2 regions of the Streptomyces sclerotialus genome follow, and region 1 is predicted to be linked to the other one. Evidence: riboswitches for the same ligand, from Rfam matches in the RefSeq annotation. Region 1 holds a riboswitch; the other holds the start of a gene.
The links. A riboswitch is a leader RNA that binds a small molecule or an ion and turns the genes downstream of it on or off. The one in region 1 is predicted to bind thiamine pyrophosphate.
Positions count from the first base shown of each region.

Region 2: it holds a riboswitch for thiamine pyrophosphate, as region 1 does, so the genes downstream of both, thiO (glycine oxidase ThiO) here and thiM (hydroxyethylthiazole kinase) in region 1, are expected to answer to the same signal.

Region 1 is NZ_JBFOHP010000002.1:6,910,707-6,918,136, reverse strand. Features, by position in the region: gene AAC944_RS30475 (IclR family transcriptional regulator) at 1-672, opposite strand, end outside; gene AAC944_RS30470 (HelD family protein) at 820-3,078, opposite strand; gene AAC944_RS30465 (purine-cytosine permease family protein) at 3,296-4,669, opposite strand; TPP riboswitch at 4,732-4,828, shown strand; gene thiM (hydroxyethylthiazole kinase) at 4,832-5,668, shown strand; gene thiE (thiamine phosphate synthase) at 5,665-6,339, shown strand; gene AAC944_RS30450 (DedA family protein) at 6,429-7,142, opposite strand; gene AAC944_RS30445 (lysophospholipid acyltransferase family protein) at 7,135-7,430, opposite strand, start outside.
Region 2 is NZ_JBFOHP010000002.1:2,463,855-2,471,284, reverse strand. Features, by position in the region: gene pknB (Stk1 family PASTA domain-containing Ser/Thr kinase) at 1-454, opposite strand, end outside; gene AAC944_RS10980 (thiazole synthase) at 511-1,365, opposite strand; gene thiS (sulfur carrier protein ThiS) at 1,375-1,620, opposite strand; gene thiO (glycine oxidase ThiO) at 1,617-2,843, opposite strand; TPP riboswitch at 2,841-2,954, opposite strand; gene AAC944_RS10965 (NAD(P)/FAD-dependent oxidoreductase) at 3,152-4,330, shown strand; gene AAC944_RS10960 (Rv2175c family DNA-binding protein) at 4,421-4,786, shown strand; gene thiE (thiamine phosphate synthase) at 4,867-5,517, shown strand; gene metF (methylenetetrahydrofolate reductase [NAD(P)H]) at 5,697-6,614, shown strand; gene AAC944_RS10945 (hypothetical protein) at 6,648-7,430, shown strand, end outside.

The DNA of each region.
Region 1 (7,430 bases):
CATCGGGACGGAGATGGAGAGGGCGGCGACGACGCGGCCGGTGCTGTCGCGGACCGGGGCCGCGACGCAGGAGACGTCGGGGTTGGACTCGCGGTGCTCGGTGGCGGTGCCGCGCTCGCGGATGGTGGCGAGTTCGGTGCGCAGCGCGGCCGGATCGGTGATGCTGCCGGGCGTGAGGGCGACCAGTTCGTGGCCCTCGATGCGGGCGTCCAGCTCCGCTTCCGGGAGCGAGGCGAGGAGCATCTTGCCCACCGCCGTGCAGTGCGCGGGCAGCCGGCGGCCCGCGGCGGAGACCATGCGGACGGCGTGCGTGGAGTCCACCTTGGCGATGTAGATGACGTCGGCGCCCTCCAGGATGGCGACGTGCACCGTCTCGTCGCAGGTGGCGGCCACCTCGCGGGCCACCCGCTGCCCCTCGGCCGCGAGGTCGAGCTGTTCGGCGTACCGGCTGCCGAGCTGGTACGCGCGGACGCCGAGGCGGTAGCGGCCCGGCTGGTCGGGCACGGGGACGAGGTAGGAGCGGGCCGCCAGGGTGGTGAGCAGTTCGTGCACGGTGGTGCGCGGCAGTTGCAGCTTGCGTACCACGTCGGGGGCCGACTGCGGGCCGTCCGCCTCCAGGAACAGTTCGAGTATGTCCAGTGCCCGGGTCACCGCTGGGACCAGTCGCCCCATGCCGTTCACCCACCCTCCGCCGAGCCGAATGTGTTCGTCATCCCGGTCAGTGGCCGGAATGACGAACACAGGGTAGGGCGATGAGGGTTCGGCTGTCGACGGCCGGGGCAGCACTGCCGCCGGCCGTCGCGCTCAGCACGCTGGGGCTCAGCGCGCTTCCAGTGCCTCCAGGCCCGTCGGCAGCGCCTGCGTGTGCACCACGCCCAGCCGCTGGGTGGCCCGGGTGAGGGCGACGTAGAGGTCGCTCACGCCGAACTCGGCCGGTTCCGCCACGAGCACCGTGTCGAACTCCAGGCCCTTGGCCTGCCGCGGGTCCAGGAGGACGACCGGGCTGGTCAGGTCGGGGACCGGGCCGGCGGACGCGGCGGGGAGGGCGGCGAGCAGCGCCTCGTGGTGGTGCCGCTGGGCGATGACCGCGAGCCGGCCCTCGGTGTGGGCCGCCGTCTCCCGGGCGACCGCCTCGGCGACCGCGCGCGGCAGGTCGTCGGTGCGGTGGGACCAGGGCGGTACGCCGGTGGAGCGGACCGAGCGCGGCGGCTCGAAGGCCGCGGCCGTCGGGGTACCGGCGTACGCGGACCGGATGGCCTCCGCCGCGACCTCCATGATCTCGGCGGGGGTACGGTAGTTGACGCCGAGGCGGATGTGCTCCCAGCGGTCGCCGACGTACGGCTCGAGGATCGACTCCCATGTGCCGCAGCTGCCCGGCTCCGCGGTCTGCGCCGGGTCGCCGACCAGGGTCATCGAGCGGGTCGGGCAGCGGCGCATCAGCAGCCGCCACATCATCGCGGACAGCTCCTGCGCCTCGTCGACGATGATGTGGCCGAAGGCCCAGGTGCGGTCGGCGGCGGCGCGCTCGGCCGCGGTGCGGTGGTCGGCCTCCTCGTGCCGGTCGGCGAGCAACTCGGCGTCGAGGAGGTCCTGGACACCCAGTACCTCCGAATCCTCGTCGTCCTTGCCCTCGAACTCGTGCGTGCGCGAGGCGTACGCGAGGTCGATCACGCCCTGCGCGTACTCGATCCGCTCCTGGCGCTCGGCCTCGGCAGCGGCCTGTGCCGCCGAATCGTCGTCGCCGAGCAGCTCGGCGGCCTCGTCGAGGAGGGGGATGTCGGCGGGGGTCCACTCCACCGGCCCGTCGCCGCCCTCGCGCCGGATCGCGGCCGCGTCGGCCTCCGGGAGGTGCACGGGGTCGGCGAGGAAGTCGGCGACCAGTTCCTGCGGGGTGAGGACGGGCCACAGGTCGGCGATGGCGGCGTGCACCTCGGCGCTGGCGGCGATGGCCTTGCCGAGCTGGGCGATGTCGTCGGGGCCGAGGAAGTTCGGGCCGCCGTACGGGTCGGCGCCGAGCCGGTCGGCGAGCTGGTCGGTCAGCGCGTCGATGACGCGGAACGCGAAGTGCGGGCGTGCGAGGTTGTGCGGCAGCTTCGTCTCGCGCGCCTGATGGCGGGCTTCCAGGACGATGTCCGGGTCGAGGAGGAGGTCGCCGTCGTCGTGCGGGATGACGGTGCCGGGCTCGGGGAGCCGCTGGCGGTCGCGGACGTACGCGGCCAGCGCGTCGGCCATCGCGGCGCCGCCCTTGACCGCGGCGGCCTCGGGCGTGTCCGTGCCGGTCGCGGTGATGCCGGGGAAGAGCTCGCCGGGTGAGGCGAGCAGGACGCCGGTCTCGCCGAGCGCGGGCAGCACCTCTCCGATGTAGCCGAGGAATGCCGGGTTGGGGCCGACGATCAGCACGGCGCGGCGGGCGAGCAGCTCGCGGTGTGCGTACAGCAGGTAAGCGGCGCGGTGCAGGGCGACCACGGTCTTGCCGGTGCCGGGGCCGCCCTCGACGACCATGACGCCGCGGTGCGGGGCGCGGATGATGCGGTCCTGCTCGGCCTGGATGGTCTGCACGATGTCGTGCATCCGGCCGGTGCGGGCCGCGTCCAGCGCGGCGAGCAGCACGGTGTCGGCGTCGGTGCCCTCGTGGCCGGTGCGCACCGTGTCGGCGAGGTCCATGATCTCGTCGTGCAGGGCGGTGACGCGCCGGCCTTCGGTGGAGATGTGCCGCCGGCGGCGGAGTCCCATCGGGGTGTGGCCGGTGGCCAGGTAGAAGGGGCGGGCGACGTCGGCGCGCCAGTCGATGACCAGCGGCGTGCGCTCGGCGTCGTCGCGCCGGATGCCGATCCGGCCGATGTGGTGGTCCGCGCCGTCGCGGAAGGAGAGCCGGCCGAAGCACAGGCCGTGCTCGCCCGCGTCGAGGGCGGCGAGCACCCCGGCCTGCTCGGCGACGGTCACGTCACGCTCCAGCCGCGCCTGCATCGTGCCGGCGTCGGCGACCGCCAGGGCGCCCTCCACCGCGGCCCCCGCCCCGGCGCGCAGTTCCCCGAGGCGCTCGTAGAGCATGTCGATGAATTCCTGCTCCCGGCGCATTTCCGCACGGGAGGTCTCCTCGTCGGCGGCCCGGTCCGGCCGCACGCCCGATTCTCCACCCGGCACCTGGATTGACAATTCGACTCCCGCATGGTTAAGATGACCGCATAGCGCTTCGCCATGCCCGGATTTTGTCCAGGCACGGAAACTCCCAATATACGCGCAAGCCCACCCCGGCCGCCAATGCGACCGGGGTTTCGTGGTGCTCGCGAAGGCTTCAGCCGCCGCTTCCGCGCCGCAGCCGAAGGGGGGCGTACACCGCGACCGAGACCAGGAAGGCCACGAAGTACGCCAGGTCAGCGCCGTGCAGCGCCTCGGCGACCGGGCCGAGGTACAGCGAGGTGTCCATGAAGGGCACGGCAGCGGCGAACGCGACGACGAAGGCGAGGACCGCGGGCCACCACGGCTGCGGGCGGGCGAACTCCTCGTGCACGTCGACCGGCCGGCCGCCGCGTGCCCTGGCGCGGGCGCACCAGTCGACCGCGACGACGCCGATGAAGCCGGGGATCCAGTAGCCGACGAAGAGCAGCACGTTCTGGAAGCGGGCCGTGGTGTCGGCGGCGTGCATCCACAGCACGAGCAGGAAGCCGAGCACGGCCGCGACGGCAGCGGCGAGCGGACGGGGGATGCGGACGCCCGCCGTCTGCAGGGCCAGCGAGCCGCTGTAGTCGTTCATGGCGTTGCTGCACACCGCGGACGCGGCGATGGCCAGCAGCCCGAAGGCGCCCAGTGCCCCGCCGCCGAGGAGTTCGTGCACGCCTGCCGCCGTCTGGTCGGTGAACAGTCCGGCGGCCCACAGGCCGAGCGTCTGCACCCACAGGTACGCGGCGGCCATGCCGAGCAGCGTGTACCAGAACATCCGCTGCCGGGACGCCGAGCGCGGCAGGTAGCGGCTGAAGTCGGAGGCGTACGGCGCCCAGGAGATCGCCAGGCTCAGCGCGACGGTCGTGGTCAGCAGGAACGCGCCCGCCCGGTCCGCGCCGTGCGCGGTGGCGGCCGACGGCAGCGGGACGCCGTCGAGGAGCTTGACGCCGATGACGAGGAAGGCCGCGCCCAGCACGAAGGTCATCACGGTCTGGAGGCGGTGGATGGCCTCGTACCCGAGGACGCCGACGACGCCCTGGAGGAGCAGGACGGTCAGCGCGCCCAGCCAGAACGGCCAGCCCAGCAGCCGGGCCAGCGCATCCCCGCCGAACAGTCCGATCAGCGCGTCCCAGGCGATGGAGGAGAGCCACTGCAGGACGCCGGGCAGGACGACGCCGCTGCCGAACGCGAGCCGGGAAAGAGGCAGTTGACCGGTACCGGTGAGACTTCCCCACGTACCGAGGCAGGCGGAGGGCACCGCGCCGAGGAGCGTGCCGAGCGCCATCGCGGCGAACGCCGTCCAGAAGTCGAGCCCGAGACCGATGCCCACGGTGCCGGTGAAGACGCCGGTCATGGTCAGGTTGGGCGCGAACCACACGGTGAACAGGCGGCCGGGCCCGCCGTAGCGGCTGCTCTCGGGTACGGGGCCGATGCCGTGCCGTTCGACGGACAGGTCACCGGCGCCGGCGGGCATGCGCCCGTCGAAGACGGGTCTTTCGATGGTCATGGTGCGGCTTCCAGGGGTCGGGGTTCCGGATCGGGAACGGGGTGCGGGTAGCATGGTGGGGCACACGAGACACGGGGTGCCCCATCTCAAGGGCTGAGATCACACCCGTAGAACCTGATCTGGTTCGCACCAGCGAAGGGAATGTCACGGAGGAATGCCCCTATGACGCGTCCGGCCGACGACCTGCTCGCCACCACCCGGCAGGCCCTCAACCGCGTACGCCATGAAACACCACTGGTCCAGTGCCTCACCAACCAGGTCGTCGCCAACTTCACGGCGAACGTCCTGCTCTCGCTGGGCGCCGCCCCGGCGATGGTGGACATCCCCGAGGAGGCAGGACCGTTCGCCGGAGCCGCCTCCGGGGTGCTGGTCAACCTGGGCACCCCGCACGCCGAGCAGCGCGCGGCCATGACCGAGGCGGTCGCCTCGGCGGCCGCGGCGGGCACGCCCTGGGTGCTGGACCCGGTGGCGGTCGGCTCGCTGCCCGTACGGACCGCGCTGGCCCGCCGGCTGCTCGACCAGGGTCCTGCGGTCGTCCGGGGCAACGCCTCCGAGATCATCGCGGTTGCCGGGACCGGGGGCGGCGGGCGCGGCGTGGACGCCACCGACGAGGTCGAGTCGGCGGCCGCCGCCGCGGGTGAACTGGCCCGCGCCACGGGTGCCGTGGTCGCGGTCTCCGGCCCCGTCGACCTGCTCACCGACGGCGCGCGGACGGTACGCGTCGCCAACGGGGACCCGCTGCTGACGCGGGTGACCGGCGGCGGCTGCGCGCTGGGCGCGGTGCTCGCGGCGTTCGCGCCGCCGACCACGCCGGAGGGTGCCGCGCACGCCGACCGGCTCGCCGCCGCGGCCGCCGCCGTGACGGTCTACACCGTGGCCGCCGAGATCGCGGCGGAGCGCAGCGCCGGGCCCGGCAGCTTCGCGGCCGCCTTCCTGGACGCGCTGTACGGCCTGGACGAGGAGACGCTCGGCGAGCGGGCGGCGATCTCGTGGGCGTGAACGACAGCGCCGCGGCCGTGCGCCCGGACCTCTCCGTGTACCTGGTCACGGACGCGGCGCAGGCCGCGGCGTGCGCGCGTGACGTGCCGGGCACGGTCGCCGAGGCCGTGGCGGGCGGCGTCACCGCCGTCCAGGTACGCGAGAAGGACGGCGCGGCGCGGGACTTCCTGGAGACGGTGGTGCGGATCGCCGCGGTCCTGCCGGAGCGGGTCGCGCTGTTCGTCAACGACCGGGTGGACGTGTACCTCGCGGCGCGTGCGGCCGGGGCGCGGGTGACCGGGGTGCACGTCGGCCAGTCCGACCTGCCGGTGGCCGCCGTCCGCGGGCTCGTCGGGCCGGACGCGGTGATCGGGCTGAGCGCCGCGACGGAGGAGGAGCTGCGGGCCGCGGCCGAGGAGCCGGCCCGGGTCGACTACGTCGGCATCGGCGCGCTGCACGCCACGCGTACCAAGGCGGACGCGCCGCCGGAGCTGGGCATCGAGGGCTTCGGGCGGCTGGCGTCGCCCACCCCGCTCCCGGCGGTGGCGATCGGCGGGGTGACCGCGGCGGACATGGCACCGCTCCGGGCCGCGGGCGCGGCGGGCGGCGCGGTCGTCTCGGGGATCTGCGCCGCCGCCGAACCGCGGGCCGCGGCACGGGCGTACGCGGCGGCGTGGGCCGGTACGGACTGAAGTGCCGGGGCGGCGAGTACGCCGGTACGGACTGAGCCGCCGGAGGGCGGGTGCGGGGTCTCCCCCGCGCACCCGCCCCTGACACGCGTTCAGCTCTGCCGGTCCGTCCGCACCGCCCTCGGGTCGTCCGCCGGCAGGGCCCCCTCGGCGGTGGCGACGGTGCCGACGGCGAGGACGGCCGTACGACGGGTGGCGGCCCGCCGCCGGGCGGCCAGCCGGCGGGCGGTCTCCAGCAGCGCCACGACGACCAGGGCCAGCGCGAAGGCCAGCAGCAGTCCCTTGACGGGCTCCTCGGCGAAGGCGGCGCCGCCGAGATACCCGATGGCCGTGCTGATGACGGCCCACAGCGCGGCGCCTGCCGCGTCCAGGACCACGAAGCGGCGGAACGGGAACCGCAGGCTGCCGGTGGACAGTCCGGACGCCACCCGCCCGCCGGGCAGGAAGCGGGCCGCGACCACCAGCGTCGTGGCGTGCCGGCCCACCATGGCCCGGCCCCACTCGTACCGTTGCCGCCCCTTCTCGCCGCGCAGCAGCCGGCCGATCGCCTTCGGCCCGGCCCAGCGGCCGATGCCGTGGCTGAGGCAGTCGCCGCCCAGCGCGCCCAGCGTGGCGACCACGGCCAGCAGCGCGAGCTGCGGGAGGTCGGCGCCGGTCAGCACGGCCACCGTCACCACCGTCGTCTCGCTCGGCATGAACGGCAGCAGCGCGTCCAGGCCGGCCACCAGCAGCACGGTCAGCCAGAGCCAGGGCGAGTCGAGCTGCGCCCTGACCAGCTGAGCGAGCTGGTCGAGCAGCTCAGACATGGGCCGGCGGCCGGGTGCCGCGGATCGCCGCGTGGGCCTCGGCGGCCAGCGACCGCCGGTCCTGCGCGGGCTCCAGCGCGGGGTGGGCGGTGACCCGCACCGTGAGGTCTCTCGCGCTGATCACTCTGTGCAGGCAGGTGGTGAAGTCCTCCTCGCCGAGGAACGCGGCCACCGTACTGGGCGCGCCCCGCTGCGCGTAGGTGATGGTCACCGGGCGGACCGGCGCCCCGGCGTCGATCGCGGCCTGGAACGTCGCCCGCCGGAAGCCGCCGCCGGTCTCCGTGCACC
Region 2 (7,430 bases), 4.4 Mb from region 1:
CGTCCCCGATCAGGACGTTCTCCGGCTTCATGTCGCGGTGCACCATGCCCGCCCGGTGCGCGGAGCCCAGCGCGGCCAGGATCGGCTCCAGGATGTCCAGCGCGGCGCGCGGCTGCAGGGCGCCGCGCTCACGCAGCACGTCCCTCAGGGTGCAGCCCGCGACGTACTCCATGGCGAGGTACACGTACGTACCGTCGGTGCCCTGGTCGAACACGCCGACCACGTTCGGGTGCGACAGCCGGGCGACCGACTTCGCCTCCCGGATGAAGCGCTCGACGAACGAGGCGTCCGCCACCAGGGAGGGATGCATCACCTTCAGGGCGAGCACCCGGTCCAGCCGGGTGTCGACGGCGCGGTAGACCGTCGCCATCCCGCCGGCGGCGATCCGCGCCTGTACGCGGTACCGGCCGTCGAGCAGCTGTCCGACCAGGGGGTCCTGAAGGGTGGTGTCCACGGCAGACGAGTCTACGAGCAGCTGTCCACCGCCCTCACGCGCCTGCCGCAGATCGCTCAGAAGGCGGGCCGCTCCGGGTCCAGCTCGGCCATTCCCGCCGCGGGCGAGGACGCCTCGGCGAAATGGCGGCGCGGGATCCGGCCCGCCCGGTACGCCAGCCGGCCCGCCTCGACCGCGTGCCGCATGGCGTGCGCCATCAGGACCGGCTCCTGGGCCCTGGTGACCGCCGAGGCCAGCATCACCGCGGCGCAGCCCAGCTCCATGGCCTGCGCGGCGTCCGAGGCGGTGCCGGCGCCGGCGTCCAGGATGACCGGCACCCCGGCCCGCTCGGTGATCAGCTGGAAGTTGTGCGGGTTGCGGATGCCGAGCCCGGAGCCGATGGGGGAGCCCAGCGGCATGATCGCCGCGCAGCCCACGTCCTCCAGCTTCCGCGCCAGTACCGGGTCGTCGTTGGTGTACGGCAGGACCGTGAAGCCGTCGTCGACCAGCGTCTCGGCCGCGTCCAGCAGCTCCACCGGGTCCGGCAGCAGGGTCCGCTCGTCGGCCACGACCTCCAGCTTCACCCAGTCCGTGCCGAGCGCCTCCCGGGCCAGCCGGGCGGTGAGCACCGCCTCGCCCGCGGTGTGGCAGCCCGCGGTGTTCGGCAGCGTACGGATGCCGTGCCGGTTCAGTACGGAGAGCACCGAACCCTGCACCGTCGGGTCCAGCCGCCGCATCGCCACAGTGGTCAGCTCGGTGCCCGAGGCGAGCAGCGAGCGCTCCATGACGTCCAGGCTCGGCGCGCCGCCGGTCCCCATGATCAGCCGGGACCGGAAGGCGGTACCGGCGATGACCAGCGGGTCGGCTTCGGGCGCGGCCCCGGGCGTCGTCCCGGGGGCGGCCGTCTCTTCGAGGGTGTGCGTCTCGGTCATCGGTAAGGATCAGCCTCCCTGGACTGCGGTGAGCACCTCGACGCGGTCCCCGGCGCCGAGCGGGGTCGCCGGCCACTGGCTGCGCGGCACGACCTCCTCGTTGACGGCCGCAGCGACCCCACTGGAGGCGCTGGTCAGCGTCGCCACCAGGCGGTCGAGCGGCAGTCCTGCGGGGATCTCGCGGGGCTCGCCGTTCACGGAGACGGTCACGGGCGCCGGCCCGGAGGCGGTTTCGGGGGCCTGCTGCGGGGTCATGCGGTCTGCTCCTGGAGTGCGGCGCGCGGCGCCGGAGAGGGGGACGGGGCGGCCGTGGGCCCGAAGCGCAGCGGCGTGAAGGACCGCGCCTCCTCGGGCAGCTCACCGGTGGTCAGCGCGTGGGCCATGACGTCGCCGGTGACCGGGGTGAGCAGCACACCGTTGCGGAAGTGGCCGGTGGCCATCAGGAGGCCGGGCAGCGCGCTGGGCCCGAGAAGCGGTGCGTTGTCGGGGGACCCTGGGCGCAGCCCGGCGATCGTCTCGGTCAGGGGGAGCTCGGTGACGCCCGGCACCAGTTCGTGCGCGTCGCGCAGCAACTCGTAGACGCCGCCGGCGGTCACCGTGGTGTCCCAGCCCAGCTCCTCACTGGTGGCACCGACGACCATGTCACCGTTCTCCCGCGGCACCAGATAGAGCGGGCCGCCGCGCACCACGGCACGCACGGTGCGGGACAGGAACGGGCCGTAAGCCGCGGGGATCCGCAGCCGCAGGACCTGGCCCTTGACCGGCCGCACCGGCGGCCGCACGTGCTCCGGCACCCCGGCCAGCCGGCCGCTGAAGCTCCCCGCCGCCAGCACGACCTGCCCGGCCGGCAGCGGCGTGCCGTCCGCGAGCTCGACGCCGGTGGCCCGGCCGTCGGCGACCGTGAGCCGCCCGGCCCGCTCCCGTACGCACTCCACCCCGGCCCGCTCGCAGGCCGTCAGCAGGGCCGTGGCGAGCCGTCGCGGGTCGATCTGGTGGTCACCGTCGACCCGGAGCCCGCCGCGTACGCCCGGCGCGAGCATCGGTTCGAGCTTCCGGCACTCCCGGCCGGTCAGCCACTCCGAGTCCAGGCCGCAGCGGCGCTGGAGCGCGTGCAGCTCGCGCAGGTGGGCGCGGTCGTCGGCGTCCAGGGCGACGGCGAGCGTGCCGCACTGCCGGTACCCCAGGTCCTGGCCGCTCGCCTCGGCCAGCTCGGCGGCGAACGCCGGATAGCGCGCGGCGGAGTCGAGATTCAGCCCCAGGAGCGTTTCTTCGCCGTAATGCAGCTCGGTGACGGCGGCCAGCATGCCGGCCGCGACCCGTGCGGCGCCGCCGCCCGGCTCCGGGTCGACCACTGTCGTGCGCAGGCCCCGCTGAGTGGCCCGCCAGGCCGTCACGAGCCCCGTGAGACCGCCCCCGACGATCACCACGTCGGGGTGTCCGGCAGCCGTCCCCGCTGATGAATGCGCAGGTGGATGCATAGGTGTCCAGCCCCTCCCTTCGCCGGCATGACCCGGATCAGGTTCGTACGGTCGGAGGCCGCCGCAGCCTCCCTCTCAGCCCGGTGCGTCCGGGCTCCCGCGAGTACAAGTGCCGTCAGAGTAGTACGCGTGCCCGAGGCGCCGTAAGGGTGCTCTGCGCGGCCGGACCGTGACCCTGTGTCAGAGATCTCGTCGCGCGGTGCTCAGCCCCCGGAAGGGCCGCGTCCTAGAGTGATCGAGTGAGCCAGCAGAGCAAGTACTCGCGGACCCCCGACCGCTCGCGCCGCGTCGTCGTCGCCGGCGCGGGCATGGCGGGCGTGCAGACCGCCGTTGCCCTGCGCGAACAGGGCTGGCGCGGCACGATCACCCTGCTCGGCGCCGAACCGCACCGGCCCTACGACCGGCCGCCGCTCTCCAAGGCGGTGCTGCTCGGCAAGGCGGACGGCTCGGCCTTCGACGTCGACTTCGCCTCCCTCGGCATCGACCTGGAGCTCGGCCGGCGGGTCACCGGACTCGACGCCGACGCCCACGAGGTGCTGACGAACACCGGCCCGGTGCCGTACGACCGCCTGGTCGTCGCCACCGGCGCCGAGGCGGTCACCCTGCCCGGCAGCGAGGGCGTACCGGGCGTCCACGTACTGCGCACCCTGGACGACGCCGAGCGGCTGCGTCCGGTGCTCGCGGCGCAGAAGCGCGTCGTGGTGGTCGGCGCCGGCTGGATCGGCGCGGAGTTCGCCACCGCGGCCCGTGAGGCCGGGTGCGAGGTCACCGTCGTGGAGGCGGCGGACCGCCCGCTGGCCGGTGCGCTGCCCGAAGAGGTCGCCGCCCACATGGCCCGCTGGTACGCCGACGCGGGCGCCACGCTCCGTACCGGCACCCGGGTCGCCGCCGTCGAGGAGGGCGCTGTCCTGCTCGCCGACGGCACGTCGCTGCCCGCCGACGCCGTGGTGATCGGCATCGGCTCCCGGTGCGCCACGGACTGGCTGGCCGGCTCCGGTGTCGAGCTGTGCGAGGACCGCTCCGTACGGGCCGACGAGCGGCTGCGCGCCTCGGCGCCCGATGTGTACGCGGTCGGCGACTGCGCCTCCTTCCCGTCCGCGCGCTACGGGCGCCGCCTGCTGGTGCACCACTGGGACAACGCGCTCCAGGGACCGCGCACGGTCGCCGCGAACATCGCCCGGTGCGAGGCGGAGGGCACGGTGTACGACCCCGTGCCGTACTTCTGGTCGGAGCAGTTCGGCCGGTTCGTGCAGTGCGCCGGGTACAGCCCGGTCGCCGACGAGCTGATCTGGCGCGGTGACCCGCAGAGCGCGGCGTGGACGGCGCTGTGGCTCCGGGAGGGCGCGCTGGTGGCGCTGCTGGCCGTGGGGCGGCCCCGCGATCTGGCGCAGGGACGCAAGCTCATCGAACGCGGCGCCCTGCTCGACCGGACGCGCGCCGCCGACGCCTCGGTACCGCTGAAATCGGCTGTGCTGCCAGGGGCCTAGCGGTCGGCCGGCCGTCGGGTGTGGCCGGTGGTGAGCACTGATGGCGATGCCCGGCTACCGACTGTCAGTGGGGGATGGCACGCTTGGGGTGTGACCGAGATTGACGCAAAGATCGATGGACTGATTCCCGCCTGGCTCACCCTCCCCGACATCGCCGAGGCGTTCGGCGTCGAGGTGACGCGGGTCCGGCAGCTGGTCAAGGAGGGCCAGCTGATCGCGGTGCGCCGCGGTGAGAACAGGGCCCTGCATGTGCCGGCCGAGTTCATCAAGGACGGGAAGGTCGTCAAGGGCCTGGTGGGGACGCTGACGCTCCTCCGGGACGACGGCTTCACCGACGAAGAGATGCTGGAGTGGCTGTTCACCGCCGATGAGACCCTGCCGGGTACACCGGCGCAGGCGCTGCGCGAGAATCGCGGCACGGAGGTGAAGCGCCGGGCACAGGCGCTCGCCGTCTGACACACCCGTCACCACTGCCGTAACCGCAGGGCGTACGGGCCGGCAGGTCCGGTCCGTACGCCCGGACTGGGGGAACACCGATGAGCACCGCACGACAGGCGCTGTCCGACGCCCGGCTCTACCTCTGCACGGGGGCCCGCAAGGAGCAGGGCGATCTGCCGCAGTTCCTGGACGCCGTGCTCTCCTCGGGCGTGGACATCGTGCAGCTGCGCGACAAGGGCATGGAGGCCGGCGAGGAGCTGGCCCACCTGGAGGTCTTCGCCGACGCCTGCCGGCGGCACGGCAAGCTGCTCGCGGTCAACGACCGCGCGGACGTCGCGCACGCCATCGGCTCCGACGTGCTCCACCTCGGACAGGGCGACCTGCCGGTCCCCGCGGCGCGCGCCATCCTCGGCGACGACGTCCTGATAGGCCGGTCCACGCACGCCGAGGCGGAGGTGGACGCCGCCCTCACCGAGCCGGGCGTGGACTACTTCTGCACGGGCCCCTGCTGGCCCACCCCCACCAAGCCCGGACGGCACGCCCCCGGCCTGGATCTCGTGCGGTACGCCGCGGCGCAGGACCCCGCGCGCCCGTGGTTCGCGATCGGCGGCATCGACGCGGGCAATCTGGACGAGGTGCTGGCGGCCGGCGCCCGCCGGGTCGTGGTGGTCCGCGCGATCACCGAGGCAGCGGACCCGGGAGCGGCCGCCGCCGAGCTGGCGAAGCGGATCCGCACGTACGAGGCGTGACGCGGTCCCCCAGGGGCGGACGTGCTCCGCGCGGTGCGCAGATCCTGAGGAGTGACGTGCCCGCGCGGTGAGCAGTGGTCTGACGTGAAGTGTCCGACTGGTGAACAGGATCCCGGCAAACCAGGGCATAACGCCGGGTGTGGTTGGGGGCCTGCCAGGCCGGTGGTTAACCTGCCGGTATGGCCCTAGGTACCCCTTCCACCAGGACTGACCGCGCGCGCACGGTGCGCGAACTGCTCGCCTCGGGCAAGCGGTCCTATTCGTTCGAGTTCGCCGCCCCCAAGACCGAGAAGGGCGAGCGGACCCTGTGGAAGGCCATTCGCCGGATCGAGGCCGTCGCGCCGACCTTCGTGTCGGTGACGTACGGCGCCGGCGGCACCTCCCGTGAGGGCACCGTCCGCGCGACCGAGCGGATCGCCACGGACACCACGCTCACCCCGGTCGCCCACCTGACCGCGGTCAACCACTCCGTCGCCGACCTGCGGAACATCATCGGCCAGTACGCCGACGCCGGCATCCGCAACATGCTCGCGCTGCGCGGCGACCCGCCCGGCGACCCGATGGGCGAGTGGGTACGGCATCCCGAAGGCATCGCGTACGCCGCCGACCTGGTCCGCCTGATCAAGGAGTCCGGCGACTTCTGCGTGGGCGTCGCCGCCTTCCCCGAGATGCACCCCCGCTCCACCGACTGGGACACCGACATCCGGCACTTCGTGGACAAGTGCCGTGCGGGCGCCGACTTCGCGATCACCCAGATGTTCTTCTACCCGGAGGACTATCTGCGCCTTCGTGACCGGGTGGCCGCCGCCGGTTGCGAAACGCCGATCATCCCGGAGATCATGCCGGTCACGAACGTCCGGCAGATCGAGCGGTTCGCCCAGCTCAGCAATGCGGCATTCCCGCCCGAGCTGGCGGAACGCATCCTTGCCGTCAAGGACGATCCCGCGGCGGTACGCTCCATTGGCATCGAGTACGCCACGGAGCTGTGTGCACGCTTGACCGCCGAGGACATTCCCGGGTTGCACTTCATTACCCTGAACCACTCCACGGCGACGCTGGAAATCTACGAGAATCTGGGTCTGCACCAGCAGACCTGACCACGTGCCCGCAGCGGCGGAACAGGGGCGTACATGGGCTGGACGATCCTCTACATCGCGTTCGGCATCGTGGCGCTCTGGCTGCTGAGCGAGGTACTGCTCCAGTACAAGGCCCGGCTGCGCTGGCGACTGCTGGCCTTCTGCGGCTTCCTCGGCGTCGTCGTCGGCGTGGTCCTGCCGTCGATCGTGGTCATCGCGATCGGCGCGGCGGCCTTCGCCGTGGGCCAGACCTACGTCACGCTCTCCTTCCGCCGCGGCTTCACGATGGGCTGGGCGCTCGCCGCCGGCAGACCCAGGGTGAGCCGCCGCCGGCGCGGCGGCAGCCGGTCCGCCGGAGCGGCCGCCGAGGCTGCCGGGGCCACCGGGCCGGGGCCGGTCCCGGAGGACGTCGGCCACGGCCCGCAGGAGGGCGGAGCGGTCTACGGCCACGACGCCGACGACCACGCCGAGCAGGGCGGCTTCGGCGGTCCCGCGGGCTACGCGCCCGACGCGGCCGCGGCCCCCTACGCCGACGCCTACGACGCCCGCCCGGACGGCTACGCCGCCCCCTACGCCCCGGACGCCACCCAGGCCGCGCCGGTCTACGCCCCGGAGCCGATGCCCGACGAGACCGGCCAGTACGGCATATACAGCACCGACGCCCGGCCCGGTCAGCACCCGCAGGACCCGTACGGCGGCGGCTACTACGAGCCCGCCGCCGCCCACGACGGCTATGCCGATCCGTACGGCGGTCACGGGCACGGCGCCCCGGGGGGCTACGCCGATCCGTACGCGGGCCAGGACCCGTACGACCCCTACGCGCAGGGCGGCCCGTAC